One region of the Streptomyces sp. NPDC002870 genome, then DNA from elsewhere that is predicted to be linked to it. Evidence: riboswitches for the same ligand, from Rfam matches in the RefSeq annotation. Region 1 holds a riboswitch; each other region holds the start of a gene.
The links. Region 1 has a riboswitch for thiamine pyrophosphate ahead of ACFYWY_RS15910 (thiamine ABC transporter substrate binding subunit). Riboswitches for the same ligand answer to the same signal wherever they lie in the genome.
Positions count from the first base shown of each region.

Region 1 (9,820 bases):
CTACTTCTCCACCGACACCACCGCGGCGCAGCGCGCCCTGGAGATCGACGCCGAGGCCCTGCTGATGGGCAAGAACGGCGTCGACGGGGTCTACGACTCCGACCCCAAGACCAATCCCGACGCGGTGAAGTTCGACGCGCTGGAGTACGGCGAGGTGCTCTCCCGCAACCTCAAGGTCGCCGACGCCACCGCCATTACGCTCTGCCGCGACAACGCTCTTCCGATCCTCGTCTTCGAACTGCTCGCCGAGGGCAATATCGCCCGGGCCGTCAAGGGTGAGAAGATCGGCACGCTCGTGAGCGACCAGGGCACTCGGGCCTGACCCGGGGGACGACCCTCGAGGGATGGACAAAGTCCTGCCGGTCGGACACCGTGCAGGGAAGACGCGACACAGGGTTCCGCCGGCCCAGTTTGACGCCGGGCCTACTCAAGACACGCAGGAGCAAGTGGTGATCGAAGAGACCCTCCTCGAGGCCGAGGAGAAGATGGAGAAGGCCGTCCTGGTCGCCAAGGATGACTTCGCCGCGATCCGCACCGGACGTGCGCACCCGGCGATGTTCAACAAGATCGTGGCGGACTACTACGGTGCGCTGACCCCGATCAACCAGCTGGCCTCGTTCTCGGTTCCCGAGGCGCGGATGGCCGTGGTGACGCCGTTCGACAAGAGCGCGCTGCGCAACATCGAGCAGGCGATCCGCGACTCCGACCTCGGCGTCAACCCGAGCAACGACGGCAATATCATCCGGGTGGTGTTCCCGGAGCTCACGCAGGACCGCCGCAAGGAGTTCATCAAGGTCGCCAAGACCAAGGCCGAGGACTCCAAGATCTCGATCCGCTCCGTGCGCCGCAAGGCCAAGGAGACCATCGACAAGCTGATCAAGGACGGCGAGGTCGGCGAGGACGAGGGCCGCCGCGGAGAGAAGGAGCTCGACGACACCACCGCGAAGTACGTCTCGCAGGTGGACGAGCTGCTCAAGCACAAGGAAGCCGAGCTGCTCGAGGTCTGATGAACGACTCTTCCTGGGGGGCCCCGCCGAGAGCCGGTTTCTGGGGACCGCCCGACCAGGGGCCTGCCCCGGCGGGTCCCGCATACGATGAGCATGACGCACAGCAGACTCGGCCCATGCCCATCGTGCCGGACTTTCCCGACGCAGGTAGAGACGCCGAAGACCGCGACGACCGCGATCGCCGCGACGACAGCAACGACCGCGACCGGGGGGCCGCTCGGCTGGGCGGCCCCCCGTTCCGCGACGAGATTCCGCAGGAGCCCATGCCCACCCCGCCGTCGGCGGCCGAGCCGCCGCAGAAGAAACGGGCCGGCCGTGATCTGCGGGCGGCCATAGGGGTCGGCGCCGGTCTCGGCGCTGTGATCGTTGCGTCGCTCTTCATCGTCAAGGCCGTGTTCGTCGGCGTGATAGCGGTCGCCGTCGTGGTCGGGCTGTGGGAACTCACTTCGCGGCTGGAGGAGCGCAGGCAGATCAAGGCTCCGCTGGTGCCGCTCGCGGTGGGCGGCGCGGCGATGGTGGTGGCCGGCTATGTGCGCGGCGCGGAGGGCGCCTGGGTCGCCATGGCGCTCACAGCGCTGGCGGTGCTGGTCTGGCGGATGACCGAGCCTCCCGACGGCTATCTGAAGGATGTCACGGCGGGCGTCTTCGCAGCTTTCTACGTTCCTTTCCTGGCGACGTTCGTCGCGATGATGCTCACTGCGGACGACGGTCCGCAGCGGGTGCTCACCTTCCTGCTGCTGACCGTGGTCAGCGACACGGGCGCGTACGCCGTCGGCTGGCGCTTCGGCAGCCACAAGCTCGCGCCGCGCATCAGCCCCGGGAAGACCCGCGAGGGCCTGGGCGGCGCGGTGGCGTTCGCGATGGGCGCGGGTGCGTTGTGCATGCAGTTCCTCATCGAGGACGGCACCTGGTGGCAGGGTCTGCTGCTGGGCTTCGCGGTCGCGGTCAGCGCCACGCTCGGCGACCTGGGCGAGTCGATGATCAAGCGGGACCTGGGCATCAAGGACATGGGCACCCTGCTCCCGGGGCATGGCGGCATCATGGACCGGCTGGATTCCCTGCTGCCCACGGCTCCGGTGGTGTGGCTGCTGATGGTGATCTTCGTCGGATCCGGCTGACCCATCTGACCTGCACTTTTATGCATGAGGGGCTCGCTGTCCACAGGCGGCGGGCCCCTCTTCGTATCTCTGCGACACTGGTATCACCATGCCCAAGCCCGGAGAACTCACTTTCGTCGCGCCCCGCGGAGCCAAGAAGCCCCCGCGGCACCTCGCCGACCTCACGCCCGCCGAGCGCAAGGACGCCGTCGCCGCGATCGGCGAGAAGCCGTTTCGCGCCAAGCAGCTCTCGCAGCACTACTTCGCGCGGTACGCCCACGACCCCGCCCAGTGGACCGACATACCCGCCGCCGCGCGAGAGAAGCTCGCGTCCGAGCTGCTGCCCGATCTGATGTCGGTCGTACGGCACATCTCGTGCGACGACGACACCACCCGCAAGACGCTGTGGCGGCTGCACGACGGCACGCTCGTGGAGTCCGTGCTGATGCGCTACCCCGACCGGGTGACGATGTGCATCTCGTCGCAGGCCGGCTGCGGGATGAACTGCCCCTTCTGCGCGACCGGGCAGGCGGGGCTCGACCGCAATCTGTCGACCGCCGAGATCGTGCACCAGATCGTCGACGGCATGCGCGCTCTGCGAGACGGCGAGGTGCCGGGAGGCCCGACGCGGCTGTCCAACATCGTCTTCATGGGTATGGGCGAGCCGCTCGCCAACTACAAGCGGGTCGTCGGCTCCATCCGGCGCCTCACCGACCCCGAGCCTGACGGGCTCGGGCTCTCACAGCGCGGCATCACCGTGTCGACCGTCGGCCTGGTTCCCGCGATGCTGCGCTTCGCCGACGAGGGCTTCAAGTGCCGTCTCGCCGTCTCGCTGCACGCGCCGGACGATGAGCTGCGCGACACGCTCGTCCCGGTCAACACCCGCTGGAACGTACGGGAGGTGCTGGACGCCGCCTGGGAGTACGCGGAGAAGTCCGGCCGCCGTATCTCCATCGAGTACGCACTGATCAGGGACATCAACGACCAGGCGTGGCGGGGCGATCTGCTGGGCCGCCTCCTCAAGGGCAAGCGGGTCCATGTGAACCTGATCCCGCTCAACCCGACGCCTGGATCGAAGTGGACGGCCTCCCGTCCCGAGGACGAGAAGGCGTTCGTGGAGGCCATCGCGGCCCATGGCGTGCCCGTCACCGTCCGCGACACCCGTGGCCAGGAGATCGACGGAGCGTGCGGACAGCTCGCGGCATCCGAGCGGTAATCTTGGCTCGGACATTTTCATATTCCGACAGGGGAGCGCCACAGCGCTGAGAGTGCGACCGCTATGAACAAGCACAGCGGTCGCAGACCCTCTGAACCTTGCCCAGGTCATTCTGGGTAGGAAGTTCGGACACCACTCAAGCTGTTGCGCCCTGCTCACCTTGTGAGCAGGGCCGCGTCTCTTCCTGGTCACTCCAGGAGGAATCTCAGTGAGCACCACCAAGAAGCTGACGGTTACCGCCGTCGCCGCCGCTCTCGGCATATCCACCCTCGCGGCCTGCGGCGGGGAGTCCAAGGACTCCTCCTCCGGCGGCTCGAAGTCCAAGACCGTGACGCTCGTCAGCCATGACTCCTTCGCCGCCACCCCGGCCGTGCTGAAGGAGTTCACCCAGGAGACCGGCTACACGGTCAAGGTACTGAAGAGCGGTGACGCGGGTGCGGCGCTCAACAAGGAGATCCTCACCAAGGGCTCCCCGCAGGGCGATGTCTTCTTCGGCGTCGACAACACCCTGCTCTCGCGGGCGCTCGACCACGACCTGTTCACGCCGTACGTCGCCAAGGGCCTCGGCCAGGTGCCCGAAGAGGTGCAGCTCGACAAGGACAAGCACCGTGTCACGCCCGTCGACACCGGCGACATCTGCGTCAACTACGACAAGAAGTACTTCGCCGACAAGAAGCTCGCGCCCCCGCAGTCCTTCGACGACCTGATCAAGCCCGAGTACAAGAACCTCCTCGTCACCGAGAATGTCGCGACCTCGTCGCCCGGTCTCGGCTTCCTCCTCGGCAGCGTCGGCCATTACGGCGACGAAGGCTGGCAGGACTTCTGGAAGAAGCTGAAGGCCAACGGCGTCAAGGTCGTCGACGGCTGGGAGCAGGCGTACAACGAGGAGTTCTCCGGTTCGGCCGGTGGCAAGAAGGCCAAGGCGGACCGGCCGCTGGTCGTCTCGTACGCCTCCAGCCCGCCGGCCGAGGTGCTTTTCGCCGAGCCGCAGCCGACCGAGGCACCCACCGGTGTCGCGACGGGAACCTGCTTCCGCCAGACGGAGTTCGCGGGTCTTCTCGACGGCGCGAAGAACGAGGCGGGCGGCAAGGCCCTGCTGGACTTCCTGGTCTCCAAGAAGTTCCAGGAGGACATGCCGCTGAACATGTTCGTGAACCCGGTGGTCAAGGATGCGAAGCTGCCCGAGCTGTTCACCAAGTTCGGCGCGGTCGTCGACAAGCCGGAGACCGTCGCGCCCGACAAGATCGCCAAGAACCGTGAGCAGTGGGTTCAGTCGTGGTCCTCGCTCGTACTGAAGTAAGCAGGTCCGTCCGCGGGAATGCGGCGCGGCTCGGGCTGATGGCCGGGCCCGTCGCGTTCTTCGCGGTCTTCTTCGCCTACCCCGTCGTCGCGATCGTGGGCCGCGGTCTGGAGATCGACGGGGTATGGCAGTTCGGGCGGATCGGCGAGGTGCTGGGCCGCTCGGACATTCAGCAGGTGCTGTGGTTCACCACCTGGCAGGCGCTCGCCTCCACCGCGCTCACCCTGCTGATCGCGCTGCCCGGCGCGTACGTCTTCGCCCGCCTCGATTTTCCCGGGAAGCGGCTGCTGCGGGCGGTGGTCACTGTTCCGTTCGTGCTGCCGACCGTCGTCGTGGGGACGGCGTTCCTGGCGCTGCTGGGTCGCGGCGGGCTGCTCGACGAGCTGTGGGGCGTCAGGCTGGACACGACTGTCTGGGCGATCCTGCTCGCCCATGTCTTCTTCAACTACGCCGTGGTCGTACGGACCGTGGGCGGACTGTGGTCGCAACTCGACCCGCGTCAGGAGGAGGCCGCGCGAGTCCTGGGCGCCGGGCGGCTGACGGCCTGGCGACGGGTGACGCTGCCCGCGCTCGCGCCCGCCGTGGCCGCGGCGGCCCTGATCGTCTTTCTGTTCACCTTCACCTCCTTCGGTGTCGTACAGATCCTCGGCGGGCCGGGCTTGTCCACAGTTGAGGTGGAGATCTACCGGCAGACGGCTCAACTGCTGGATCTGCCCACGGCGGCGGTGCTCACACTGCTGCAGTTCGCCGCGGTCGGCGCGATCCTCGCCGTGCACGCGCGGACGGTTCGGCGGCGGGAGACAGCGCTGAAGCTGGTGGACCCGGCGCAGACCGCGCGGCGACCGCGTGGGGCGGGGCAGTGGGCGCTGCTCGGCGCGGTGCTCGCCACGATCCTGCTGCTGCTCCTGGCCCCGCTCGGCGTCCTGGTCGAGCGCTCCTTCGACGGTCCCGGCGGTTATGGCTTCGGCTACTACCGGGCGCTCGCCTCCGACGATGCGAGCGGTGGGGTGTTCCTCGTACCGCCCATCGACGCCGTGTGGAACTCGCTGCGTTACGCGCTCGTCGCGACCGCCATCGCGCTCGCCGTCGGCGGTCTCGCCGCGACCGCGCTCACCCGGAAGGCGGGCCGACTGGTGCGCGGCTTCGACGCGCTGCTGATGCTGCCGCTCGGCGTGTCCGCGGTGACCGTCGGCTTCGGGTTCCTCATCACCCTCGACAAGCCGCCGCTCGATCTGCGTGGGGCCTGGATTCTGGTGCCGCTCGCCCAGGCACTGGTCGGCGTGCCTTTCGTCGTACGCATCATGCTGCCGGTCCTGCGAGCGGTGGACGAACGACTGCGGGAGGCCGCGGCGGTGCTCGGCGCGTCCCCGCTGCGTGTGTGGCGGGAGGTGGACCTGCCGCTGGTGCGGCGGGCGCTGCTGATCGCCGCGGGGTTCGCATTCGCCGTGTCGCTCGGCGAGTTCGGGGCGACCGTCTTCATCGCCAGGCCCGACAATCCGACGCTGCCGGTGGCCGTGGCACGCCTTCTTGGCCGGCCCGGTGAGCTCAACTACGGGCAGGCGATGGCGCTGAGCACGATCTTGATGGTGGTGTGCGCGGCGGCGCTGCTGCTCCTCGAACGCATCCGAACCGACAAGACCTCCGGGGAGTTCTGATGGCCTTGCTGCGACTGGAGGGCGTGACCGTACGGTTCGGGGCGCGGACGGCGCTCGACTCGGTGGATCTGGACGTCGCCGAGCACGAGATCGTCTGTGTGCTGGGACCGAGCGGCAGCGGCAAGTCCACGCTGCTGCGGATCGTCGCCGGGCTCCAGACCGCAGACGCAGGGCGGGTGCTGCTGTCCGGCGCCGACCAGGCCGGGGTGCCGGTGCACCGCCGTGGTGTGGGCCTGATGTTCCAGGACCACCAGCTCTTCCCGCAGCGCGACGTGGGCGGCAACGTCGCCTTCGGGCTGCGGATGCACGGCAGCGGCCGGGCCGAACAGGGCCGCCGCGTCGATGAGTTGCTGGAGCTCGTCGGGCTGCCGGCCGCGCAGCGCCGGGCCGTTGCCTCGCTGTCCGGCGGGGAGCAGCAGCGAGTGGCGCTGGCCCGGGCGCTCGCGCCGGAGCCCCGGCTGCTGATGCTGGACGAGCCGCTCGGCCAGCTGGACCGCGGGCTGCGCGAGCGTCTCGTCGTCGAACTGCGCGGGCTGTTCGGACGGTTGGGCACCACCGTGCTCGCCGTCACCCACGACCAGGGTGAGGCCTTCGCGCTCGCCGACCGCGTCGTCGTCATGCGGGACGGACGGATCGCCCAGGCGGGCACGCCGCTGGAGGTCTGGGAGCGGCCCGCCTCCGAGTTCGTGGCCCGCTTCCTCGGCTTCGACAATGTGGTGGCGGCGACGGTGAGCGGCACCGCCGCCGACACGGTGTGGGGCAAGATCCCGGTGCCGGAGGGGGCGCCCCAGGGCGAGTGCAAGGTGCTGGTCCGGCCCGCCGGGGTGCGGCTGGCCTCCGCCTCGGAGGGGCTGCCCTGCACGGTCGAGGGGCGTACTTTCCGGGGCAACCACGTGGCCGTACAGCTGCGGCCCTGGGACGGGCCGCAGTTGGAGGCGGAGTGCTCGCTTCGGGACACGCCGGAGGAAGGGGCCGAGGTGGGGGTCGTCTTCGCCGCCGCCGACGTGGTGGTGCTGGACCCTGCCGGGTGAGACACGTGGCGGTGCCGGACCCTGCCGGGTGAGCTATTCGCTCGCGCAGGCGGCGGCGATCGCGAGGCTGTCCTCGTACACCCGGTAGCGGGTGATCAGACCCTCCTCGACGGTCAGCCGCATCGCGACGGGCGACCGGAAGGACTTAGAAGGTCCTGGACGGTGGCGCGGGTGCGGTCGGTCGGCCGGACGGCTAGGGGACGGTGACCAGTTCATCGGGGTGCGACTCGGCCGGCTCCGGTTCCTTGCCGTGGGCCTCGGGTGCGCCGAACCAGGCCACCGCGACCGCGCCCGCCACCGCCAGTACGAAGCCGAGAATCGCCATCCAGGCGAACCCGTGTCGGGACGAGTCGCCCAGCCACAGCACGCCGATCATGCCCGGCAGCACGGTCTCGCCCACGACCAGCGCCGCTGTCGCGCCGTTCACCGAGCCGATCTGCAGGGCGACGGTGTGCAGATACATGCCGCCGATCCCGGCCACCAGGATCGCGTACAGCGCCGGGTCCGAGAGCAGGGCGCCCAGGTCGAAGGGGTCGATGCCGTTCAGTACGCGTACGCCGACGCCCAGCGCGCCGAAGCCGAGGCCGGACAGCAGACCCGCCAGGATCGCGGCGCGCGCGCCGAGGAGGCGTACGGCTACGGTGCCGCCGACCATCAGCAGCAGCGAGATCGCCAGCAGCCACCAGTGGGTCGCGATCGGGGTATGGCCGCTGCCCTCCGGGCCCGCAGCCGTGGCCAGCAGCACCAGGGCCGAGCAGACGACGCCGATGGAGGTCCACTCGGCGCGGTTCAGCCTGATGCCCAGCAACCGCACGCTCAGCACCGCAGTGATCACCAGGTTCGCGCTGATCACGGTCTGCGAGAGGAACAGCGGGAGCAGGCGGGCGGCCAGTGCGCCCAGGCCGAAGCCGACGAAGTCCAGGATCGTGCCGACGATGAACTCCCAGGTCATCGCGGCCTGCGCGGTGGAGGACAAGTTCGGCCCGCCGTGCTGGGTGACGCCCGCAGCGGCCGCCGTGCGGCGGGCGGCCTTGCGGGATCCCACGGCTTGCAGCACCGACCCCGTGCCGTAACAGATCGAGGCCGCGACAGCGGTCAGTAGGCCGATCAGCACCAGGGGCTCCGTTCACGTGGGGTCAGTCCAACTGCCAGACGTGAGTTCGGGGCCGGAAGTTGCTTTTGCTTTCGTGCCGCTCGTCACCCGAGGCCGGTGAGGCGGCGCAGCGCGCCAGGCGCCTCGTCGACCGAATCGACGAGCGCGATACGGGACTCCATGGAGCGGCCCGCGGCGAGCGACTGGAGCAGCGGCCAGGTGGGGAGCCGCTCCGTCCAGTGCGTTCGGTTGACGAGGACCATGGGGGTCGGCTCGCCGCGGGACTCGTAGTAGTTCGGGGTCGCGTTGTCGAAGATCTCCTGGACCGTGCCCGCGGCGCCGGGCAGGAAGATCACGCCGGCGTTGCAGCGGGCGAGGAGGCCGTCCTCGCGGGTGGCGTTGGCGAAGTACTTGGCGATGTGGCCGGCGAAGGCGTTCGGCGGCTCGTGGCCGTAGAACCAGGTGGGGATGCCGACGGAGTCACCGCCGCCGGGCCAGCGGCCTCGCACCTCGAACGCAGCGCCCGCCCAGTCGGAGATCGAGGGGATGAACGAGGGGGCCTTGGCGAGGAGTTCGAGCGCCTCGTCGAGCATCTCGTCGGTGTGCGGGGCGGCGTACGCACCGAGGTTCGCGGCCTCCATGGCACCGGGTCCGCCACCGGTGGCGACGGTGAAGCCGGCCCTCGCGAGGGCCCGTCCGAGGCGTGCGGCGCCGGCGTACGCGTCTGTGCCGCGGGCCATCGCGTGGCCGCCCATCACGCCCACGACCCGGGCGCCGACGAGGAGTTCGTCCAGGGCGTCGGAGATCGCGTCGTCGTGGATCGACCGGAGCATCGAGGCGAAAATGTCGCCGTCAGCCTTGGTCCGCTGGAACCAGTCGTAGGCGAGGGCGTCGGGCGTGGCTTCGTAGCCGTCGGCGGCGAGGCCTTCGAAGAGCTCGTCGGGGGAGTAGAGGAGCCCGCGGTACGGGTCGAAGGGCAGATCGGGGACGGGCGGAAATACCAGCGCGCCGTCGGCCCTGACCTTGGCGGCGGCGTCGGGATGCATGGGGCAGCCGAGGAAGACGGCGCCGGTGGTGTCGGCGGAGAGCAGCGCGAAGGTGCGGTCTGTCAGGTCGACGGACTGGACGCGGTGCCCGACGAGTGAGCCGTGGGCGACGACGTGGTCGAACTCCTCGAGGGTCTCTGTCTCGCGATCGTCGCTGTGGGCCTGCCGTCCGTGTCCATGCACCATGCGGCCACGATAGGCCCTGCGGGTGGGGCGGCGCGGGCCGCGTACGCCGTCGGCCGGCCGCCCAGGTGCTCAGCTTGAGAACGGGACCGCTGCCAGGGCCGTCACCGCCCAGGTCAGCGGGGCGAAAACCGCCAGAAGTGCCGCCGCGCGCAGGGCGGTTGCGTGGCGCAGGACTCTCGCGGGGATGCC
Region 1 is NZ_JBIAPW010000011.1:5,544-15,363, reverse strand. Features, by position in the region: gene pyrH (UMP kinase) at 1-322, shown strand, start outside; gene frr (ribosome recycling factor) at 450-1,007, shown strand; gene ACFYWY_RS15920 (phosphatidate cytidylyltransferase) at 1,007-2,125, shown strand; gene rlmN (23S rRNA (adenine(2503)-C(2))-methyltransferase RlmN) at 2,214-3,320, shown strand; TPP riboswitch at 3,340-3,461, shown strand; gene ACFYWY_RS15910 (thiamine ABC transporter substrate binding subunit) at 3,529-4,620, shown strand; gene ACFYWY_RS15905 (ABC transporter permease) at 4,659-6,275, shown strand; gene ACFYWY_RS15900 (ABC transporter ATP-binding protein) at 6,275-7,306, shown strand; gene ACFYWY_RS15895 (hypothetical protein) at 7,500-8,420, opposite strand; gene ACFYWY_RS15890 (LOG family protein) at 8,504-9,631, opposite strand; gene ACFYWY_RS15885 (hypothetical protein) at 9,701-9,820, opposite strand, start outside.

Region 2 (9,820 bases), on a different contig from region 1:
CGCCGGCTGAGCAGTCGACGCCGCTACTTCTTGCGGCGGCGGCCCCTGCCGCCCCGGACGGGCGATCCACTCCGGGCCGGTGATTCGTCGGCCGCTGCGTTTCCGGGCCGGTCGGCGGTGACCACCAGGGCCGCGAGCGCGGTGGTCACCGGCACCGAGGCGACAAGCCCGATCGACCCCACCAGGGTCCGTACGATCTCCTCCGCCACCAGCTCGCTGTTGGCCACCGTCCCCACACTGCTCTGCGCGATCGAGAAGAGCAGCAGTAGCGGCAACGCCGCACCCGCGTAAGCGAGTACGAGTGTGTTGACGACGGAAGCGATGTGGTCCCGGCCGATTCTGATCCCGGCCCGGTACAGTGCCCGCGGGCCCATGTTCGGGTCAGCCTGACGCAGTTCCCAGACCGCTGAGGTCTGGGTCACCGTCACATCGTCGAGCACGCCGAGCGATCCGATGATGACGCCGGCCAGCAGCAGACCGCTCATGTCGATGTTCGGATACAGACCGTGAATCAGACCGGTGTTGTCGTCGGTGTTGCCGGTCAGGCTCGCCCAGCCGATGAAGAGCGAGCCGAGCAGCCCGGTCAGCAGCAGCGAGATCAACGTGCCGAGGACCGCGACCGAGGTGCGGGCGGTGAAGCCGTGGCACAGATAGAGCGAGACCAGCATGATGGCGCTCGCCCCGATCACCGCGACGATCAGCGGATTCGAGCCCTGCAGGATCGCGGGCAGGATGAACAGGGTCAGTACGGCGAACGAGATGGCCAGCGCGACCAGCGCCATCACGCCTTTCATCCGTCCCACCAGCACCACCGCGAGCGCGAAGATCCCGGCCAGCAGCGCCATCGGGAGCTCACGGTCCACATCGGTCACGGAGTACTGCAGGTCACGCGGCGCGTCGGGGGCGTACGCGACCACCACCCCCTGGCCCTTGTCCAACTGCCGCGGCGCGTCCGGCTGGACGATCTCGATGAACTTACGGCCCTTGTCCTTGCCGCTGGTGACCTCGATCGTCGCCTTCTCGCAGCTGCCCTGCTGGGCATTGACCGCTTCGCGCCCCTCGGGCGTGGAGGTATCGCCGGTCGGCGGGACCTGCGCGGCGTTCACGTCCTTGCAGTTGACCTTGTCGACCTGCACCACCCTGCCCTGCTCGGTCTGCCGGTCGAAACCGACACCGCTGCGCTCATGGCCGGGCGCGCCGCCCGGCCAGAGGACGAGAAGGCCCACGACGACCGCGGCGGCGAAGGGAATCAGCACCGCGGCGATGACCTTGCGGAGATGCTGCGAGACAGGCGCGGCGGGCCCATGGCTGTGCGAGTGGCCGTGGGGTTCGGGCGTCTGCGGCGAAGGGGGCGGCGAGTAGGTCACAGACCGATCATCGCAAGAACGACGGGGGCCCTCTGTTCAGCGCGCCAGAAATGACGCTAGCGTGGTGTCACCTTTGCACACGCGGGAGCTCGGAGCACCGGGCTGAGAGGACGCTGACCTCCGCATTCGCCGACTGGCTGAAGCCAGTACGCCGATTACGGAAGCCGCTGCGTCGACCGCCGAACCTGTTACCGGGTAATGCCGGCGTAGGGAGTAGGTCTCATGACCGTATCGGACGCACGCACGCCTGCCTCGAATCAGAACGACGAGGGCGGGAAGTCCATCGGCTGGCACAAGGGATACGTCGAGGGCTCACGCCCCGACCTCCGGGTGCCGGTCCGCCAGGTGCACCTCACCAACGGCAAGGACGTGACGCTGTACGACACGTCCGGGCCGTACACCGACCCCACCGTCGAAACCGACGTCCGCCGCGGCCTGCCCCCGCTGCGGGAGAACTGGATCATCGGCCGCGGCGACACCGAGGAGTACGCGGGCCGCCCGGTCCGCCCCGAGGACGACGGAATCAAGCACACCTCGCCGAGGGGCGGCCTGCGCAACCTCGACGCGGTCTTCCCGGGCCGCCCGCGCCAGCCCCGACGGGGCCGGGCCGGACAGGCGGTGACGCAGCTCGCGTACGCCCGCCGTGGCGAGATCACTCCGGAGATGGAGTACGTCGCGATCCGCGAGAACGTCTCCCCAGAGGTGGTACGCGAGGAGATCGCGGCGGGCCGGGCCGTCCTGCCCGCCAACGTCAACCACCCGGAGATCGAGCCGATGATCATCGGCAAGCGGTTCCTGGTGAAGGTCAACGCCAACATCGGCAACTCCGCCGTCACCTCCTCCATCGAGGAGGAGGTCGAGAAGATGACCTGGGCGACGCGTTGGGGCGCGGACACGGTCATGGACCTCTCCACCGGCCGCAACATCCACACCACCCGGGAGTGGGTGCTGCGCAACTCCCCCGTGCCGATCGGCACCGTGCCGCTCTACCAGGCGCTCGAGAAGGTCGACGGCAAGGCCGAGGAGCTGACCTGGGAGGTCTACAAGGACACGGTCATCGAGCAGGCCGAGCAGGGTGTCGACTACATGACGGTCCACGCGGGCGTGCTGCTGCGGTACGTGCCGCTGACGGCCCGCCGCAAGACCGGCATCGTCTCGCGCGGCGGCTCGATCATGGCGGCCTGGTGCCTGGCGCACCACAAGGAGTCGTTCCTGTACGAGAACTTCGAGGAGCTCTGCGAGATCCTCGCCTCGTACGACGTGACGTACTCCCTCGGCGACGGGCTGCGGCCCGGCTCGATCGCGGACGCCAACGACGAGGCGCAGTTCGCTGAGTTGCGCACGCTCGGGGAACTCAACTCCATCGCCAAGCGTTTCAATGTGCAGACGATGATCGAAGGACCCGGTCACGTCCCCATGCACAAGATCAAGGAGAACATCGACCTCCAGCAGGAGATCTGCGAGGAGGCCCCCTTCTATACGCTCGGCCCGCTCACCACGGACGTGGCCCCGGCGTATGACCACATCACCTCTGGCATCGGGGCGGCGATGATCGCCTGGTGGGGCACGGCGATGCTCTGCTACGTCACGCCCAAGGAGCACCTGGGCCTGCCCAACCGTGACGACGTGAAGACCGGCGTCATCACCTACAAGATCGCTGCGCATGCGGCGGATCTCGCCAAGGGGCACCCGGGTGCGCAGGAGTGGGACGACGCGCTGTCCGACGCCCGCTTCGAGTTCCGGTGGGAGGACCAGTTCAACCTGGCCCTCGACCCGGACACGGCACGGGAGTTCCACGACGAGACGCTCCCGGCGGAGCCGGCGAAGACCGCGCACTTCTGCTCGATGTGCGGCCCGAAGTTCTGCAGCATGAAGATCTCGCAGGACATCCGGCGGCAGCACGGGGGCTCGCAGCAGACCGAGCAGACCGAGCAGTCTCCGCAGTCCCAGCAGGAGATCGAGGACGGCATGGCGGAGAAGTCCAAGGAGTTCGCCGCCGCCGGCAACCGCGTCTATCTGCCAATCGCGGAGTGATGCCGGAGTGATGGCGGCGTGATCCCGCGATGACGTGCGGCCACGAGCGCCGACCGGGGCTCACTCCGGCTGGTGCTCGGGGCCGCCGAATTCCGGGCTGGTGAAGTCCGGGCTGGTGAAGGTGGGCCGCTGTCCCGCCGTCGAGCCCTCGCTCGGGCTCGAGTAGTCCGGGCCGCTGTAGCCGATCTTGGGGATACGGCTCACATGGCGCGGCGGGTCCGCGGAGGTCGGGTCGGCGCTGGGGTCCGCCAGCGCTGCCCGCAGGAAGGGCAGCAGGCCGCGCTCCAGCAGGGCGTGCCGCCAGGCCTCCTTGGCCCGGGACACCTCGTCGGGCAGCTCGCCCGTCGACTCCTCGGCCGGGACTTGCGTCGCGCCGTTGCGCAGGGCGGTGAGCAGCAGCCCGATCGCGGCGACCAGAATGGCGGCCGCCGTGAGAGCCCCGAAGAACCAGCCCGCGGACACCAGGGCATCCGCGAACGACGGCGTGGGGCTGAGCATCTTCAGGATGTAGCCGACCAGCAGGAAGATCACCGCGGCCGTCCCGGCGAGCACCGGGGCGAGCACGGCTATGACGGCGGCGATTCCCGCGCCGCGTTCGGAGGCCTCGCCGACGGCGGGCGAAAGCACGGAGTTGTGCATGGAGGCGCCGGCCGCGGGGCTTCTCATCTCCTCGCGGATCTTTGTGTAGTGCTCGTACTCGCCAGCGGCGGCGGCGGTGATCATTGCCGTCGCGTTCAGGGCCATCGTGCGCAGCTGTTCGGTGTTCAGGCGCTGCCCAACGGCAGCGAGATCCGGACGGTCATGGGCGTTGCGCAGTGCGTCGTCGAGGATGCGTTCGTATTCGGCGCGGTCCTCGGTCTGCAGGTGCGGAGCGCTGTTCATGTGCATCCCCCGATGCTCCGTAGGGCCGGATTGCCCGCATCGACCGGGCGGTTGGGCAGAAACGGAGGAGAGCCTGCTACGGATAAGCCGATGGTAGAGCGGTTACGGCACGGGGTGACAGGGGGTTTGAGTAAATCGCCTGTCGGGCTCGGATCAGTTGGGCAGCGGAAGCTGGACGACAAGGAGCTTTCCGGCCATGGTCACACCGCCGTCCATGGCGATCGCGAGCCCGTCCGCGTACACATGCGGGCCCTCGACGACCGGGCGCGTGCCGTCCTCGCCGTCCTCGGTGCCCACTTCGCCCAGCAGATACGGAATGGGGCTGTGGCCGTGCACGACGCGGTGGCCGCCGTAGGTGGTGAGCAGTTCGCGTACGGCCTGCGGCCCCTCGTCGTCGCGGAAGGCGAAGCGCTTGGTGAACTTGCGGAACAGGTCCCAGCACTCGTCGGCGTCATTGCGGGTGAGGATCGCGTGGACGGTGTCGTTGACGTCCTCGATGGTGTCGCCGTACTCGAGATAGGCGGTGGTGTCGGAGTGCATCAGCAGATGCTCGTCCTCCTCGATCACCGCGTCGAGGCGTGCCATCCACTGCAGATGGACGTCCTGCAGCCGGTCCATGTCGGTCTTCTGACCGCCGTTGAGGAGCCAGGCGGCCTGGAAGGTGGCGGTGCCGGCACCGGAGTTGACGGGAGTGTCGCCGAATCGCTTGGCGCCGAGCAGCAGCAGTTCGTGATTGCCCATCAGGGCCTTGCAGTAGCCGCCGGCGGCCGCGGCCTCGGCGGAGAGCCGCATGACGAGGTCGATGACGCCGATGCCGTCGGGGCCGCGGTCGGTGAAGTCGCCGAGGAACCAGAGGCGGGCATGGCCCGCGGCCCAGTGGCCGTCGGCGTCGATGAGGCCCTGCTGGGCCAGGGCCTCGACGAGTTCGTCGAGATAGCCGTGGACGTCGCCGACGACGTAGAGCGGGCCGAGGCCTTCTGGGGTGGGCGTCTCGTCCGTTGTGATCTGCACCTGGACGGTGTCGCCCGGCCCGCCGCGGCCGATCACCGGAAGATCGCGCTCGGTGGGGGTGTAGCCGTCCGGCTCATCGCCCTCCGGGACGGCGTTGCCGGGGTGGTCGGACTCGGTGGACTGCCGCGTCGGCCGCGTGTACGACGGCGCCTGCTCGTGCGACGGCACTTGCTCGTGCGACGGCGCCTGCTCCTGCGACTGCACGGGAACCTGCGCGTACGGCGGAACGCGGAAGTCGCGCAATGTCGCTGTCCGCACCACGGGTCCTTGACCGGCCCCCTGAGTCATCGACCCCTCCACACCGTCGCGCCGCCGTTCACCTCTCGGCCCAGCCTGGTCGGGGTGGTCCGCGGTGTCGTGCGCCCATCATAGGAATGAGCTCCGCGCTGTGTGACGCACCAGGGGTGGTGAATCCGGATGCACCCCTGGTTCGCCGGTTGTTTCGTCCTGTTTGGGAAGGTCTAGTCCGATGAAGGGGATCGCGGGGGGCTGACAGTCGTCCGCGAAGGGCGGCGCTGCGAGGACGTCCGGACGATCAGTTCGGTCGGTATCACCTGTTCGACCGGCCGGTCTTCGTCGATTCCCTCGATGGCGTCGATGAGGAGCTGGACGACCGCAGTGCCGATTCTGCGTGGTTTGAGCGAGAGCGTGGTGATGGGCGGCTCGGTGGTGGCGTACACGGTCGACTCACTGCAGCAGATGAGCAGCAGATCGTCGGGGACTCGCAGTCCGTACCGCCGGGCGGCGGCGAGGAGATCGGTGCCGTTGGGGTCGAAGAGTCCGTAGACGGCGTCGGGCCTGTCCGGGCGGGCGAGCAGCCGGTCGGCCGCGACGGCGCCGGCGCACGGGTCGTGGGCGGGGTAGGACTCGTAGACGGGGTCCTGGCCCACGCGCTCGCACCAGTTCAGATACGCGGTGGTGGACAGGCGAGTGTAGGTGTCCGTGGTGGTGCCGGTGAGCAGGCCGATCCGGCGGGCGCCGGCGGCGGCGAGATGGTCGAGCAGATCGAGTACGGCGGTTTCGTGGTCGTTGTCGACCCAGGCGGTGACCGGGAGCGTGCCGGCCGGGCGGCCGTCGGAGACGACGGGGAGGCCCTGGCGGACAAGCTCGGTGACGACGGGGTCGTGGTCGGAGGGGTCGATGACGACGGTGCCGTCGAGGGCGACGTTCGACCAGACGTCATGGCGTGAGGTGGCGGGGAGAATGACGAGGGCGTAGCCGCGGGCCAGCGCGGCGGAGGTCGCGGCTCTCGCCATTTCGGCGAAGTAGGCGAATTCTGTGAAGGTGAAAGGTTCATCCCCGTACGTGGTCACGGTCAGGCCGATCAAGCCCGACTTTCCCGTACGGAGCGTTCGGGCCGCCGCGGAGGGCCGGTAGCCCAGCCGGTCGGCGACCTCGCGGACATGTCGGCGGGTGGCGTCCGGGAGCCGGCCCTTGCCGTTGAGTGCGTCTGAGACAGTCGTGATGGAGACTCCGGCTGCGGCGGCAACGTCTCGGATGCCCGCCCGACTCCGCCTGCTGCCCCGGCGGGATGTCTCCGTCCGGCTCACCTGGTGCTTCCCTGCTGCTGTCATGGCGAGCCGATAGTAGGGCTCGCGTGGGCGGTTGAGCCGTGCGCATATTCACTCGTTGACAGGCACGTTTCTGCATGATCGTTTGCCATCAACTGCCTTGGAAACCAAGGGACTTGAGCGATCATCCCATATCGTCTCGGGCGTGGAGACGCATAGACCTCTCGAATGGTCGATGTTGCGAAGAGGTCTCAACTCACTACTACGGGCGATGCGCGCCACGGAGTGAGCTACCGGCGCGCGCCACGGGAGAGGGCGCTCCCCCCTTTCCCGGCCGCTGCCGTTCGCAGCAGCCGGGAATCCTCATAAGGTGAGGAGTATTCGAAGCTGCTGATAGCAACTGATGGCACGAGGAGGACCTGCGGTGAGCGAGACGAGCCCCAAGCTGCGCGCCGAGCTGGACGGCATTCCCACCTACAAGCCGGGCAAGCCCGCCGCTGCAGGCGGCCCGGTCGCGTACAAACTGTCGTCCAACGAGAACCCGTATCCGCCGCTGCCGGGTGTGATGGAGAGAGTGATCGCCGCGGCGCAGGGTTTCAACCGCTACCCCGACATGGCCTGCACCGGCCTGATGAACGAGCTGGCTGACCGCTTCGGGGTGCCCGTGACCCACCTGGCCACCGGCACCGGCTCGGTGGGCGTCGCGCAGTCGCTGCTGCAGTCCACTTCGGGCCCCGGCGACGAGGTCATCTATGCCTGGCGGTCCTTCGAGGCGTACCCGATCATCACCCGGATCAGCGGGGCAAAGCCGGTGCAGGTGCCGCTTACCCCCGGTGACGTGCACGATCTGGATGCGATGGCCGACGCCATCACCGACCGGACCCGGCTGATCTTCGTCTGCAACCCCAACAACCCGACCGGCACGGTGGTGCGCCGGGCGGAGCTGGAGCGGTTCCTGGACCGGGTGCCGTCGGATGTCCTCGTGGTGCTGGACGAGGCCTACCGCGAGTTCATCCGCGACGCCGATGTCCCGGACGGCATCGAGATCTACCGCCACCGCCCCAACGTGGCGGTGCTGCGCACCTTCTCCAAGGCCTACGGCCTGGCAGGGCTGCGGGTCGGGTTCGCGATCGCCCATGAGCCGGTGGCCGCCGCGCTGCGCAAGACCGCGGTTCCCTTCGGCGTCAGCCAGCTCGCGCAGGACGCGGCGGTCGCCTCGCTGTGTGCCGAGGACGAGCTGCTGGGCCGGGTCGGCTCGCTGGTTGCCGAGCGCACGCGGGTGTACGAGGGGCTCGTCGAGCAGGGCTGGACCGTGCCCGAGACCCAGGCGAACTTCGTCTGGCTGCGGCTCGGCCACCGTACGGTCGATTTCGCGGCGGCCTGCGAGAAGGCCGGCGTCGTGGTGCGGCCGTTCGCGGGTGAAGGTGTACGGGTCACCATCGGGGAGACCGAGGCCAACGACATCTTCCTGCACACTGCCGAGGCGTTCCGCAAGGAGCTCTAGCCGGTCCCGGCCGCTCAAGGCCTCGACTGTTTCCACCCGGACCGGGTCGCCGGAGCGGACCGCCGCCCGGTCCGGAAGGCGACCGTTCCCCGGAAGAGGCACCCCGCTCGAAGGTACGAATTTCGCATGAGCCATAATGCTTGTGAATGTGAACGCGTTCACAAGCGCGCCCTGATCATCCCGGGATCGGACGGATTAAAGGGGCGGACCGCCGCTGTGACCATGGCGATGTAAGGAGAAGACGACGTGGACCTGGCTCTGGCGCCGGAAACCCTGGCGCGATGGCAGTTCGGCATCACCACCGTCTACCACTTCCTCTTCGTCCCCCTGACGATCTCGCTCGCCGCGCTCACAGCCGGCCTGGAGACAGCCTGGGTGCGGACGGGGAAGGAGAAGTACCTCAGGGCCACGAAGTTCTGGGGCAAGCTCTTCCTGATCAACATCGCCATGGGTGTCGTCACCGGCATCGTCCAGGAGTTCCAGTTCGGTATGAACTGGTCCGACTATTCGCGCTTCGTCGGTGACGTCTTCGGCGCCCCGCTCGCCTTCGAGGCGCTGATCGCGTTCTTCTTCGAGTCCACCTTCATCGGGCTGTGGATCTTCGGCTGGGACAAGCTGCCGAAGAAGATCCATCTGGCCTGCATATGGATGGTGTCGATCGGCACCATCCTCTCCGCGTACTTCATCCTGGCCGCCAACTCCTGGATGCAGCACCCCGTCGGCTACCGGATCAACGAGGAGCGCGGGCGGGCCGAGCTCACCGACTTCTGGCACGTGCTGACCCAGAACACCGCGCTCACCCAGTTCTTCCACACCATGACGGCCGCCTTCCTCGTCGGCGGCGCCTTCATGGTCGGTATCGCCGCCTTCCATCTGGCGCGCAAGAAGCACATCCCGGTGATGCGCACCTCACTGCGGCTCGGGCTGATCACCGTGATGGTCGCCGGACTGCTCACCGCGGTCAGCGGTGACCTGCTCGGCAAGGTCATGTTCAAGCAGCAGCCGATGAAGATGGCCGCCGCCGAGGCACTGTGGGACGGCGAGGCGCCGGCCCCCTTCTCGATCTTCGCGTACGGAGACGTCGACGCCGGCCACAACAAGGTCGCCATAGAAGTGCCAGGACTGCTCTCCTTCCTGGCCAACGACGACTTCGACTCGTACGTCCCCGGCATCAACGACGTCAACAAGTCCGAGCAGGAGAAGTTCGGGCCGGGCGACTACCGGCCCAACATCCCTGTCGCGTACTGGGGATTCCGCTGGATGATCGGCTTCGGCATGGCGTCCCTCACCATCGGGCTGATCGGGCTCTGGCTCACCCGCAAGAAGTTCATGCTGTCGCCGGGGCTGCGGACGGGTGAGGACGAAGTGCCGCATGTGGTGCTCTTCAAGAACAAGGCACTGAACCCCAAGCTCACCAAGTGGTACTGGATCGTCGCCCTCTGGACCATGCTCTTCCCGCTGATAGCCAACTCCTGGGGCTGGATCTTCACCGAGATGGGACGTCAGCCCTG
Region 2 is NZ_JBIAPW010000003.1:191,178-200,997, forward strand. Features, by position in the region: gene ACFYWY_RS05465 (SsgA family sporulation/cell division regulator) at 1-10, shown strand, start outside; gene ACFYWY_RS05470 (YibE/F family protein) at 24-1,367, opposite strand; TPP riboswitch at 1,439-1,597, shown strand; gene thiC (phosphomethylpyrimidine synthase ThiC) at 1,590-3,401, shown strand; gene ACFYWY_RS05480 (hypothetical protein) at 3,462-4,289, opposite strand; gene ACFYWY_RS05485 (metallophosphoesterase) at 4,437-5,582, opposite strand; gene ACFYWY_RS05490 (LacI family DNA-binding transcriptional regulator) at 5,756-6,868, opposite strand; gene hisC (histidinol-phosphate transaminase) at 7,230-8,309, shown strand; gene ACFYWY_RS05500 (cytochrome ubiquinol oxidase subunit I) at 8,556-9,820, shown strand, end outside.
Region 2: another riboswitch for thiamine pyrophosphate. It lies ahead of thiC (phosphomethylpyrimidine synthase ThiC); the one in region 1 lies ahead of ACFYWY_RS15910 (thiamine ABC transporter substrate binding subunit).

Region 3 (9,820 bases), on a different contig from region 1:
GACGGCGATGCGCGCGTCGACGCGGTAGCGGCCGTCGAGCACCTGCCCGACGAGGGGGTCCTTGAGGGTCGTATCCACGCCGGTGATTCTACGAGCCACCGCGGACAACCCTGACGCCTCGGGTCGGGACCGGGGCCGTACTGGAGCCGAGCTGTGACGCTGCGCTGATTTCAGCCTCTGCGGCGTTTGAGGAGCGAGGTCCGGGGCGGAGCTCCGGTTCGGTGGGGGACCGGCTCCGCGCAGCGGTCAGAACGCCGGGCGTTCCGGGTCGAGGGCCGCGCGGCCCTCTGCCGGCGACGACGCCTCCGCGAAGTGCCGGCGCGGGATGCGCCCCGCCCGGCGAGCCAGACGGCCCGCCTCGACCGCGTGCCGCATCGCCTCCGCCATCAGCACCGGCTCCTGCGCTCGGGTGACCGCAGAGGCCAGCATCACCGCCGCGCAGCCCAGCTCCATCGCCAGTGCCGCGTCGGAGGCCGTGCCCGCGCCGGCGTCCAGAACGACAGGCACGCGCGCGTGCTCGACGATCAGCTGGAAGTTGTGCGGATTACGGATGCCGAGACCGGAGCCGATCGGCGAGCCCAGAGGCATGATCGCCGCGCAGCCAGCGTCCTCCAGCTTCCGGGCGAGCACCGGATCGTCATTGGTGTACGGCAGGACCGTGAAGCCGTCGTCGACCAGGGTCTCTGCCGCCTCCAGCAGCTCGATCGGATCGGGCAGCAGGGTGCGCTCGTCAGCGACGACCTCGAGCTTGATCCAGTCGGTGCCGAGGGCTTCGCGCGCGAGCCGGGCGGTCAGCACGGCCTCGCCCGCCGTGAAGCAGCCCGCCGTATTGGGCAGGACGCGGATGTTCAGCCTCTCCAGGACGGACAGCACGGAGCCCTGGACGGTCGGGTCGAGGCGGCGCATCGCGACGGTGGTGAGTTCGGTGCCGCTGGCGACGAGGGAGCGTTCGAGTACGTCGAGGCTGGGCGCCCCGCCGGTACCCATGATCAGGCGGGAGTTGAACGTGCTGCCGCCGATGGTGAGACGGTCGTCGGCCATGCCCGTCAGCCTCCCTGCACTGCGGTGAGAACCTCGACGCGGTCGCCGTCGTCGAGGAGGGTGCCGGACCACTGACTGCGCGGGACGACCGCTTCGTTGACCGCGGCCGCGACCCCGGAAGGGGCGGCGGTGAGGTCCGCCACCAGGGTGTCCAGGGTGGTCCCGGTGGCGAGCTCACGGGCCTCGCCGTTGACGGAGACGTTCAGGAGGTTCATGCGGGCTGCTCCTGGGGCACGGGGGAGAAGCGGCGAGGTGTGAAGGGGCGGGCCTCGTCCGGCAGCTCGCCGGTGACCAGCACGGCGGCCATCACATCGCCGGTCACGGGCGTGAGGAGCACCCCGTTGCGGTGATGGCCGGTGGCCAGATGCAGACCGGGCAGGGCGGTCGGGCCCAGCAGTGGAGCGTTGTCCGGGGAGCCGGGGCGCAGCCCCGCGCGGGTCTCGGTGAGCGGCAGCTCCGTGATGCCGGGCACCAGCTCGTGCGCGTCGCGCAGCAGCTCGTACACCCCGCCGGCGGTGACCGTGGTGTCCCAGCCGAGCTCCTCGCTGGTCGCCCCGACGATCAGCTCACCGTTCTCGCGCGGCACCAGATAGACGTGGCTGCCGCGCACCACGGCCCGTACGGTCCGGGAGAGGAAGGGCGCGTACGCGGGCGGCACGGTGAGCCGCAGAACCTGGCCCTTCACCGGCCGCACCGGAGGCAGCACATCCACCGGCACACCGCCGAGCCTGCCGCTCAGCGAGCCGCCCGCGAGGACGATCTGGTCCGCGGTGAGCTCGACGGCATCCCTCAGCACTGCTCCGACCGCCCGGTCCCGTACCACGGAAAGACGCTCCACCCAGCCGCGATGGAAGACCACCCCGGCCCGCTCGCAGGCCGTCACCAGCGCCGCGGTCAGCCGCCGCGGATCGACCTGGTGATCGCCGTCGACCCGCAGGCCCCCGCGTACGCCCGGCGCGAGCATCGGCTCCAGACGGCGGCATTCGCGCCCGGCCAGCCACTCCGACTCCAGGCCGGAGCGCCGCTGCAGGGCGTGCAGTTCACGCAGGTGCGCACGGTCGTCGGCGTCCAGGGCGACGGCCAGCGTGCCGCATGCGCGGTAGCCGACACGCTGCCCGCTCGCCTCCTCGAGCTCGGCGACGAACGCCGGATAGCGCCGGGCGGACTCCACGCTGAGGCGGAGCAGCGTCTGCTCGCCGTAGTGCAGCTCGGTCACGGCGGCGAGCATGCCAGCCGCGACCTGCGCGGCCCCGCCGCCCGGCTCCGGATCGACGACGGCGACGCGCAGTCCGCGCTGCGCCGCACGCCAGGCCGTGACCAGGCCGATGATTCCGCCCCCGACCACGAGGACATCTGATGTACGAGACATGGGCGTCCAGCCCCTCCCTTCGCCGGCATGACCCGGATCAGGTTCGTACGGTCGGAGGCCGCCCAGCCTCCCTCTCAGCCCGGTGCGTCCGGACTCCCGCGAGTGCCTTACGGTGGCCACCCTAACCCCAGCCCCCAACTCGCAGTAAGGGAGCAGCCGCTGTGGCACGGTCGCTCGACGGACTTGTACTCTCGCCGGTCGCCGACCAGGCTCCGGGCCAGGTGGGGACCCGCACCCGGTTCACGTACCACGAGCGGGACGGCCGCATCTGGGCCGAGTACGAGGGCGGCGACGTCGTACGCGGCCACCTTGTGGGGACGCGGGAGGGCGACCGGCTGGACTTCCGGTACGTCCAGCTGAAGACGGACGGCCGGACGGCCTCCGGGCACTGCGTCTCGACCGTGGTCGAGCTCGAGGACGGGCGAGTCCGCCTGGAGGAGACCTGGGAGTGGGAGTCCCAGGAGGGCAGCGGGACGAGCGTTGTGGAGCAGCCAGCGACCTGACGGTCCATCAGGTGCGTAAGGTTGTCGGGTGAGCGAGCAGCAGACAGCACAGGGCGCGCGGCGCGTGGTCGTCGTCGGCGCGGGGATGGCCGGTGTGCAGACCGCCGTGGCCCTGCGGGAACAGGGCTTCGCGGGACCGGTCACCGTGATCGGCGCCGAACCCCACCAGCCGTACGACAGGCCACCCCTCTCCAAGGCGATCCTGCTCGGCACGGCGGAGGGGTCGGCCTTCGAGCTCGACTTCGAGGTGCTCGACATCGAACTGCGGCTGGGCTGCGAGGTGACCGGCGTACGCCCGCAGGCGCACGAACTGGACACAGAGGCGGGAGTCGTCCCGTACGACGTCCTCGTCATCGCCAGCGGCGCGGAGCCGATCACGCTGCCCGGCGCCGAAGGTGTCCCGGGCGTCCACCTGCTGCGCACCCTCGACGACGCCGACCGGCTGCGCCCCGTCCTCGCACGGCAGCACGACATCGTGGTCGTCGGCGCCGGCTGGATCGGCGCGGAGTTCGCGACGGCCGCCCGCGAGGCGGGCTGCACGGTCACCGTCGTCGAGGCCGCCGACCGCCCCCTCGCGTACGCCCTGCCCGCCGAGGTCGCCGCCCCGATGACCGACTGGTACGCGGAGTACGGCGTCGAACTGCTCACCCACGCGCGCGTGGCCGACGTCGAGCCCGGCACGGTGATCCTCGCGGACGGCCGGCAGCTCCGGGCCGGGGCGGTGGTCGTCGGCATCGGCGCACGACCCGCCACCCGCTGGCTCGCCGGCTCCGGCATCGAGCTGGGCCCGGACGGCGCAATCACCGCCGACGAGCATCTGCGCACCTCGCTGCCCGATGTGTACGCCGTCGGGGACTGCGCCTCCTTCCCGTCCGGCCGCTATGGCGAGCGGCTGCTCGTGCACCACTGGGACAACGCCCTGCACGGGCCGCGCACGGTCGCCGCCAATGTCCTGGCGAGCGCACTGGGGCAGGCGCCCGAGGTCTACGACCCGGTGCCGTACTTCTGGTCCGAGCAGTTCGGACGCTTTGTGCAGTACGCGGGCCATCACCCGGCCGCCGACACGAGGGTGTGGCGGGGCAATCCGGCGGACGCCGCCTGGTCGGTGCTGTGGCTGCGTGAGGGCGCGCTGGTCGCGCTCCTGGCCGTCGGCCGGGCCCGCGATCTGGCGCAAGGGCGCAAGCTCATCCTGGCCGGCGCACGGCTGGATCCGGACCTGGCCGCCGACCCGTCCGTCCCTCTGAAGGCGGCGGCTGTCCAGGGCTGAATGCGGGCTCGTGTCCAGGGTCCGGGTACCGACTGTCAGTCCGGGATGGCACGCTTGTCCTGTGACCGAGATTGACGCAAAGATCGATGCTCTCGTCCCCGCCTGGCTCCACCTTCCCGACATCGCGGAAATGCTCGATGTCGAGGTGACACGCGTACGGCAGCTGGTCAAGGAAGGCCAGCTGATCGCCGTACGCCGTGGTGAGAACCGCGCGCTTCAGGTGCCTGCCGCCTTCATCGACGGCAACAAGGTGGTCAAGGGTCTCGCCGGGACCCTGACGCTCCTGAGGGACGACGGCTTCACCGACGAAGAGATGCTCGAGTGGCTCTTCACCCCCGACCCGACCCTGCCGGGCACGCCCGCGCAGGCGCTCAGCGAGAATCGCGGCACGGAGGTGAAGCGCCGGGCCCAGGCGCTCGCCGTCTGACGTCCTGAAGACAACACCACGCGGTGTGCGGGCGGGGGTCAGTGGTGCCTGCCCGCACGCCGCCGACCCACCCGGGGGGAACACCCATGTCCACGGCTCGTGCGCTGCTGTCCGACGCCCGGATCTATCTCTGCACGGACGCCCGCAAGCAGCAGGGCGACCTCGCCGGGTTCCTCGACGCCGTGCTCGCCTCGGGGGTCGACATCGTGCAGCTGCGCGACAAGGGCATGGAGGCGGCCGAGGAGCTGGAGCACCTCCAGGTCTTCGCCGACGCCTGCCGTCGGCACGGCAAGCTGCTCGCCGTGAACGACCGCGCGGACGTGGCCCATGCCATCGGCTCCGACGTGCTGCATCTGGGGCAGGGCGATCTGCCGGTCCCTGCCGCCCGCGCGATCCTCGGCGACGAGGTGCTCATGGGCCGCTCCACGCACGCCGAGTCCGAGGTCGACGCGGCGGTCGCCGAGCCCGGCGTGGACTACTTCTGCACGGGCCCCTGCTGGCCCACCCCGACCAAGCCCGGGCGGTACGCCCCGGGGCTCGGCCTCGTGCGGTACGCCGCGGGGCTCGGGACCGACCGGCCGTGGTTCGCGATCGGCGGGATCGATGCGGGCAACCTCGACGAGGTGCTGGACGCGGGTGCGCGCAGAATCGTCGTCGTGCGGGCGATCACCGAGGCCGACGACCCGGCAGCGGCCGCCGCCTCCCTCGCCAAGCGGGTGCGGGAGCGCGTCGGATAACCGTCCGAGGGGCAACTGTCCGAGGGGTGGACAGAAAACCGGCGAATTCGGACGTATTTCCCCCGTCCGGTTGGGTGACCGGCCCGGCCTGGATAGCCTGCGGGTATGGCCCTCGGTACAGCTTCGACCAGGACGGATCGCGCACGGACCGTGCGCGAGCTTCTTGCTACCGGCAAAACTTCCTACTCGTTCGAGTTCTGGGCGCCCAAGACCGAGAAGGGCGAGCGGAACCTCTGGAATGCGCTCCGCAGGGTCGAGGCGGTCGCCCCCAACTTCGTCTCCGTGACCTATGGAGCCGGCGGCTCGACGCGCGCCGGCACGGTCAAGGCCACCCAGCAGATCGCCGCCGACACCACTTTGACGCCCGTCGCGCACCTCACCGCGGTGGACCACTCCATCGCCGAACTGCGCAACATGATCGGCCAGTACGCGGACGCCGGAATCCGCAACATCCTCGCCGTCCGGGGCGACCCGCCCGGCGACCCGATGGGCGAGTGGGTCAAGCACCCCGAGGGCGTGCGGTACGCCGCCGAGCTGGTCCGGCTGATCAAGGAGTCCGGTGACTTCTGCGTGGGCGTAGCCGCCTTCCCCGAGATGCATCCGCGCTCGGAGGACTGGGACACCGACATCCGGCACTTCGTCGACAAGTGCCGGGCCGGCGCCGACTACGCGATCACGCAGATGTTCTTCCGGCCCGAGGACTATCTGCGGCTGCGCGACCGGGTCGCGGCCATGGGCTGCGAGACCCCGATCATCCCCGAGATCATGCCGGTCACCAGCGTCAAGCAGCTCGAACGGTTTGCGCAGCTCAGCAATGCCGCGTTCCCGCCGGACCTGAAAGAGAGGATCCTCACCGCCAAGGACGATCCGGCCGCTGTACGCTCCATTGGGATCGAGTTCGCGACGGAGTTCTGCGCAGGACTGCTCTCCGAGGGAGTCCCCGGACTGCACTTCATTACGCTCAACAACTCCACCGCGACGCTCGAAATCTACGAGAATCTCGGACTGCACGGGCAGTCGTGATCGGTCGTAGCCGCCCCGACCTGGGGCGACGGCCGAAGGAGAGGGGCGGGCATGGGCTGGACGGTCCTCTATATCGCGTTCGGTGTCGTCGCGCTGTGGCTGCTCGGTGAGGTGCTGCTGCAGTACAAGGCGCGGCTGCGCTGGCGACTTCTCGCCTTCGTCGGGTTCCTCGGCGTGGTCTTCGGCGTCCTGCTGCCGTCCGTCGTGGTGATCGCGCTCGGCGCGATCGCCTTCGCCGTCGGCCAGACGTATGTCACGCTCTCCTTCCGCCGCGGCTTCTCCACCGGCTGGGCGCTCGGCGGAAGCCCGGGCGTGAGCCCCCGCCGCAAGTCCGGCGCCAGGTCGGGGGCGGCTTCGCGCGAGCCCTCGCTGGAGGTCACCGACCTCTCCTACGAGCCTGCCGCGCCGTACGAGCCCGACCCGTACGAGCCCGACCCGTACGAGCCCGCCGCGTCGGCGTCGCAGCGCGAGCCGGTCTACGAGCCGCAGCCTCTCCCGGACGACACCGGGCAGTACGGCGTGTACAGCGACGCCGCCTACGCGGCCCAGCAGCAGGACCAGAGCCAGAACTACGCCCAGTACGGCGGCGCGTACGACAGCTCCGGCTACGAGCAGCAGCCGGCGGGCCAGGACAGCTACGCCGGGCAGTACGACTACGGGACGGGCCAGCAGCAGTACGCCGCGTACTCCGATCCGTATGTCGGCGGCCAGCAGTACAACGCGTACGAGGCGTACGACAGTTACGGCGGCCAGCAGCTGTACGCCGACCCGTACGCCCAGCATCAGTACGGCGAGACTCCGCCCGGCGGGGTGTGGGTGCCGCAGCAGCGCGACGGCGAGCAGGAAGTGCCGCCGATGCCGCAGGAGCAGCCCTCCCCCTACGGCTACGACACCGGGTACAACGAGCAGCAGTACCGCTACTGACAAGCCGGTTACCGGCGGCTGGTCCCTGACAGCCGGTCAGTCGCAGCCGTCACTGGCAGCTGTCATTGGCAGCCGTCACTGGGAGCCGCTACTGGGAGCCGCGGAAGTCCGCGCCCTCCACGATCAGACCGGCCACCAGCGCCCCCGACATTCCCGCGTGCGCAAGACCGCCGCCCGGGTGCGCGCGGCCGCCCACCAGATACAGGCCGGGCAGCCGTGTGCTGTTCGCCGGATGCAGATAGCGTCCGCCCTTCCCGGCGAGCGCGGGCGCGGGCAGCGGTCCCGTCTCTGCGGGCGTCAGGGTCTCGTGCCACAGCAGGCGCTCACGTATCTCCGCAACGGCCGCGGACGCGGCGTCGATCAGCACATCGGCGTACCCCTCGCGCAGCGACGCGTCGGTCCAGTCGACCGGGCTGCCGTGTCCCATGACCGTCGCTGAGAGGGTGACCGCCTCATGCCCGTCGTCGGGGCGGGTGCGTGGATCGTCGGGCCGCAGCACGGTGACGGTGGGCCGCTCGGCCGTCCGCCCGCCGAAGACCGCCGCCGCCTCCGCCCCGGCGTCGGGGGAGTGCACGACGCTCCGGTGGACGGCCGATGCGGGCCGCGCCCCGCGCAGCGCGAGCAGCACGGTGAACCTGGCAGGCAACTGACCGCCGCCGGCGCCCTGTCGAGGCCGTACGTCTCCGTCCCGCCACAGCTCGTGCCCGACGAGATCCGCAGCCTCTGCGCCCGCCACCACATGGTCGGCCTCTGCGACTGTGCCCCCGGCGAGCTCGACCCCCGCCGCCCGCCCGTCCTTCTCGACGATCCGGGTCACCTCGGACCCGAAGACGAACTCCACTCTCCGGGCCAGACACCGCTCGTAGACTGCGCGTGCCAGCTCGCGCATCCCGCCCTCGACGTACCAACTGCCGAAGGTCTGCTCCATGTACGGCAGCAGGGCGGCGCTCGCCGGGGCGTGCCGGGGATCCAGGCCGTACGCCAGGGCGTACCCCTCGAGCAGCGCCGCAAGCCGCGGTTCCGCAAGCTCCCAGGCGGCGACCTCGGAGACCGTCGAGGCCTGCCGGGCGCGCAGCAGCCTGCGCTGTCGCGGAGCGGGATACGGATCGCGCTCCAGCACCCGCCGGTCGGCCCACAGCGGCTCTTCGAGCAGTGGCCGCCGGGAACGGTCCCAGGCGTCCCTGGCCCGCCCGAGGAACGCGCCCCACCGCTCGCCCGCTCCCGCGCCCAGCGCGGCGTCGAGCGCGGTGACGACACCGGCCCGCGAGGCGTTCGGCAAGGACACCTCGGTGCCGTCGGCGAACACGTGCCGGCTCGACGGGTCCACCTGGGCCAGCCCGACGCACTGCTCCAGCGGCTCTTTGCCGGTCTTGACGAACAGGTCCCGCCAGACGGCGGGCAGATGCAGCAGACCGGGGCCGGTGTCGAAGGCGAAGCCGTCGCGCTCGAACCGGCCCACCGCGCCGCCGTAGCTCGCCGAGCGCTCGTACACCGTCACCCGGTGGCCTGCCACGGCCAGCCGGGCGGCAGCCGCCATGGCGCCCATCCCGGCGCCGATCACCGCAATCCGTGCCATGCCCGCGACTTTATCGGCACCCTCTGACCCCTGGATCCCCGGCCACCTCACGCCGCTGACCAGCACGTCCTTCCGAGAGGGAGTACGGACGCGGACGCGATGGTGACCAGTCGGCCTGCCGGCCGGGTGGGGATGAGTGCGGACGGCTGAGTATGCGTACCTAGTGGGTGAGATGAGTACGCGCGCGGATGGGGTCTCACCTGCATAGAAGGAAGAGTGGAGACCACGGAAGGGGCGCAGCGCCGGTACCGCCGACACGGGGCGGCGGAACGGCGCGGCTCCCCTGACGGAACGGGGGTGCACGACGGAGGACCTGATGACCAGGGTTCTCCGGCACAACGGGGGATACGGGGGATACGGGGGAACGGGGGACACGGGGGGAACACGCCGGTCCGGCGGGGCTCGGGGGGATCGAGCCTCACCGGACCGGCACTTCTGTGTCGTACGGCCTCTCACGCGCCCTCTGGCACGGCCCGCTGTACGCCCGCTCGTGCGCCCGCTCGTACGGCCCTTCAGCGGCCGCTGACGCGGCCGTGCAGCAGCCGCGACAGTGCAGAGTGCACATCGTCGAGCGACCGCTCCGGCTGGAAGGCCTGCCAGTCCAGCGCCGCCACCAGCACCATCCCGACCAGTGCCGCCGCCGTCAGCGGAATGTCGATCTCCTCGCTCAGCTCGCCGTTCTCGACGGCTTCCCGCAGCACCGTCTCGACGACGGCGACCGCCTGCTGCCGTACGACGAGAAGCGTCGACTGCCAGGCCCTGTTGGTGCGCCACAGCTCGGCGACGTACAGCTGGGTGAAGGCCGGATAGCGGTCTATGAAGACCAGACCGGCCCTGACCATCCCGTCCAGCGCCTCGACCTTGGTGCCGCCGTGCTCCGCCGTCGCGTCGGCGGCGGACTGCAGCGAGGCGGTGAGCAGGCCCACGCCGTACCGCAACAGCTCCTCGAACAG
Region 3 is NZ_JBIAPW010000001.1:505,399-515,218, forward strand. Features, by position in the region: gene pknB (Stk1 family PASTA domain-containing Ser/Thr kinase) at 1-78, opposite strand, end outside; gene ACFYWY_RS02275 (thiazole synthase) at 247-1,041, opposite strand; gene thiS (sulfur carrier protein ThiS) at 1,047-1,256, opposite strand; gene thiO (glycine oxidase ThiO) at 1,253-2,410, opposite strand; TPP riboswitch at 2,408-2,520, opposite strand; gene ACFYWY_RS02290 (hypothetical protein) at 2,572-2,913, shown strand; gene ACFYWY_RS02295 (NAD(P)/FAD-dependent oxidoreductase) at 2,999-4,180, shown strand; gene ACFYWY_RS02300 (Rv2175c family DNA-binding protein) at 4,242-4,607, shown strand; gene thiE (thiamine phosphate synthase) at 4,694-5,344, shown strand; gene metF (methylenetetrahydrofolate reductase [NAD(P)H]) at 5,450-6,367, shown strand; gene ACFYWY_RS02315 (hypothetical protein) at 6,419-7,291, shown strand; gene ACFYWY_RS02320 (phytoene desaturase family protein) at 7,380-8,867, opposite strand; gene ACFYWY_RS02325 (TetR/AcrR family transcriptional regulator) at 9,380-9,820, opposite strand, start outside.
Region 3: another riboswitch for thiamine pyrophosphate. It lies ahead of thiO (glycine oxidase ThiO); the one in region 1 lies ahead of ACFYWY_RS15910 (thiamine ABC transporter substrate binding subunit).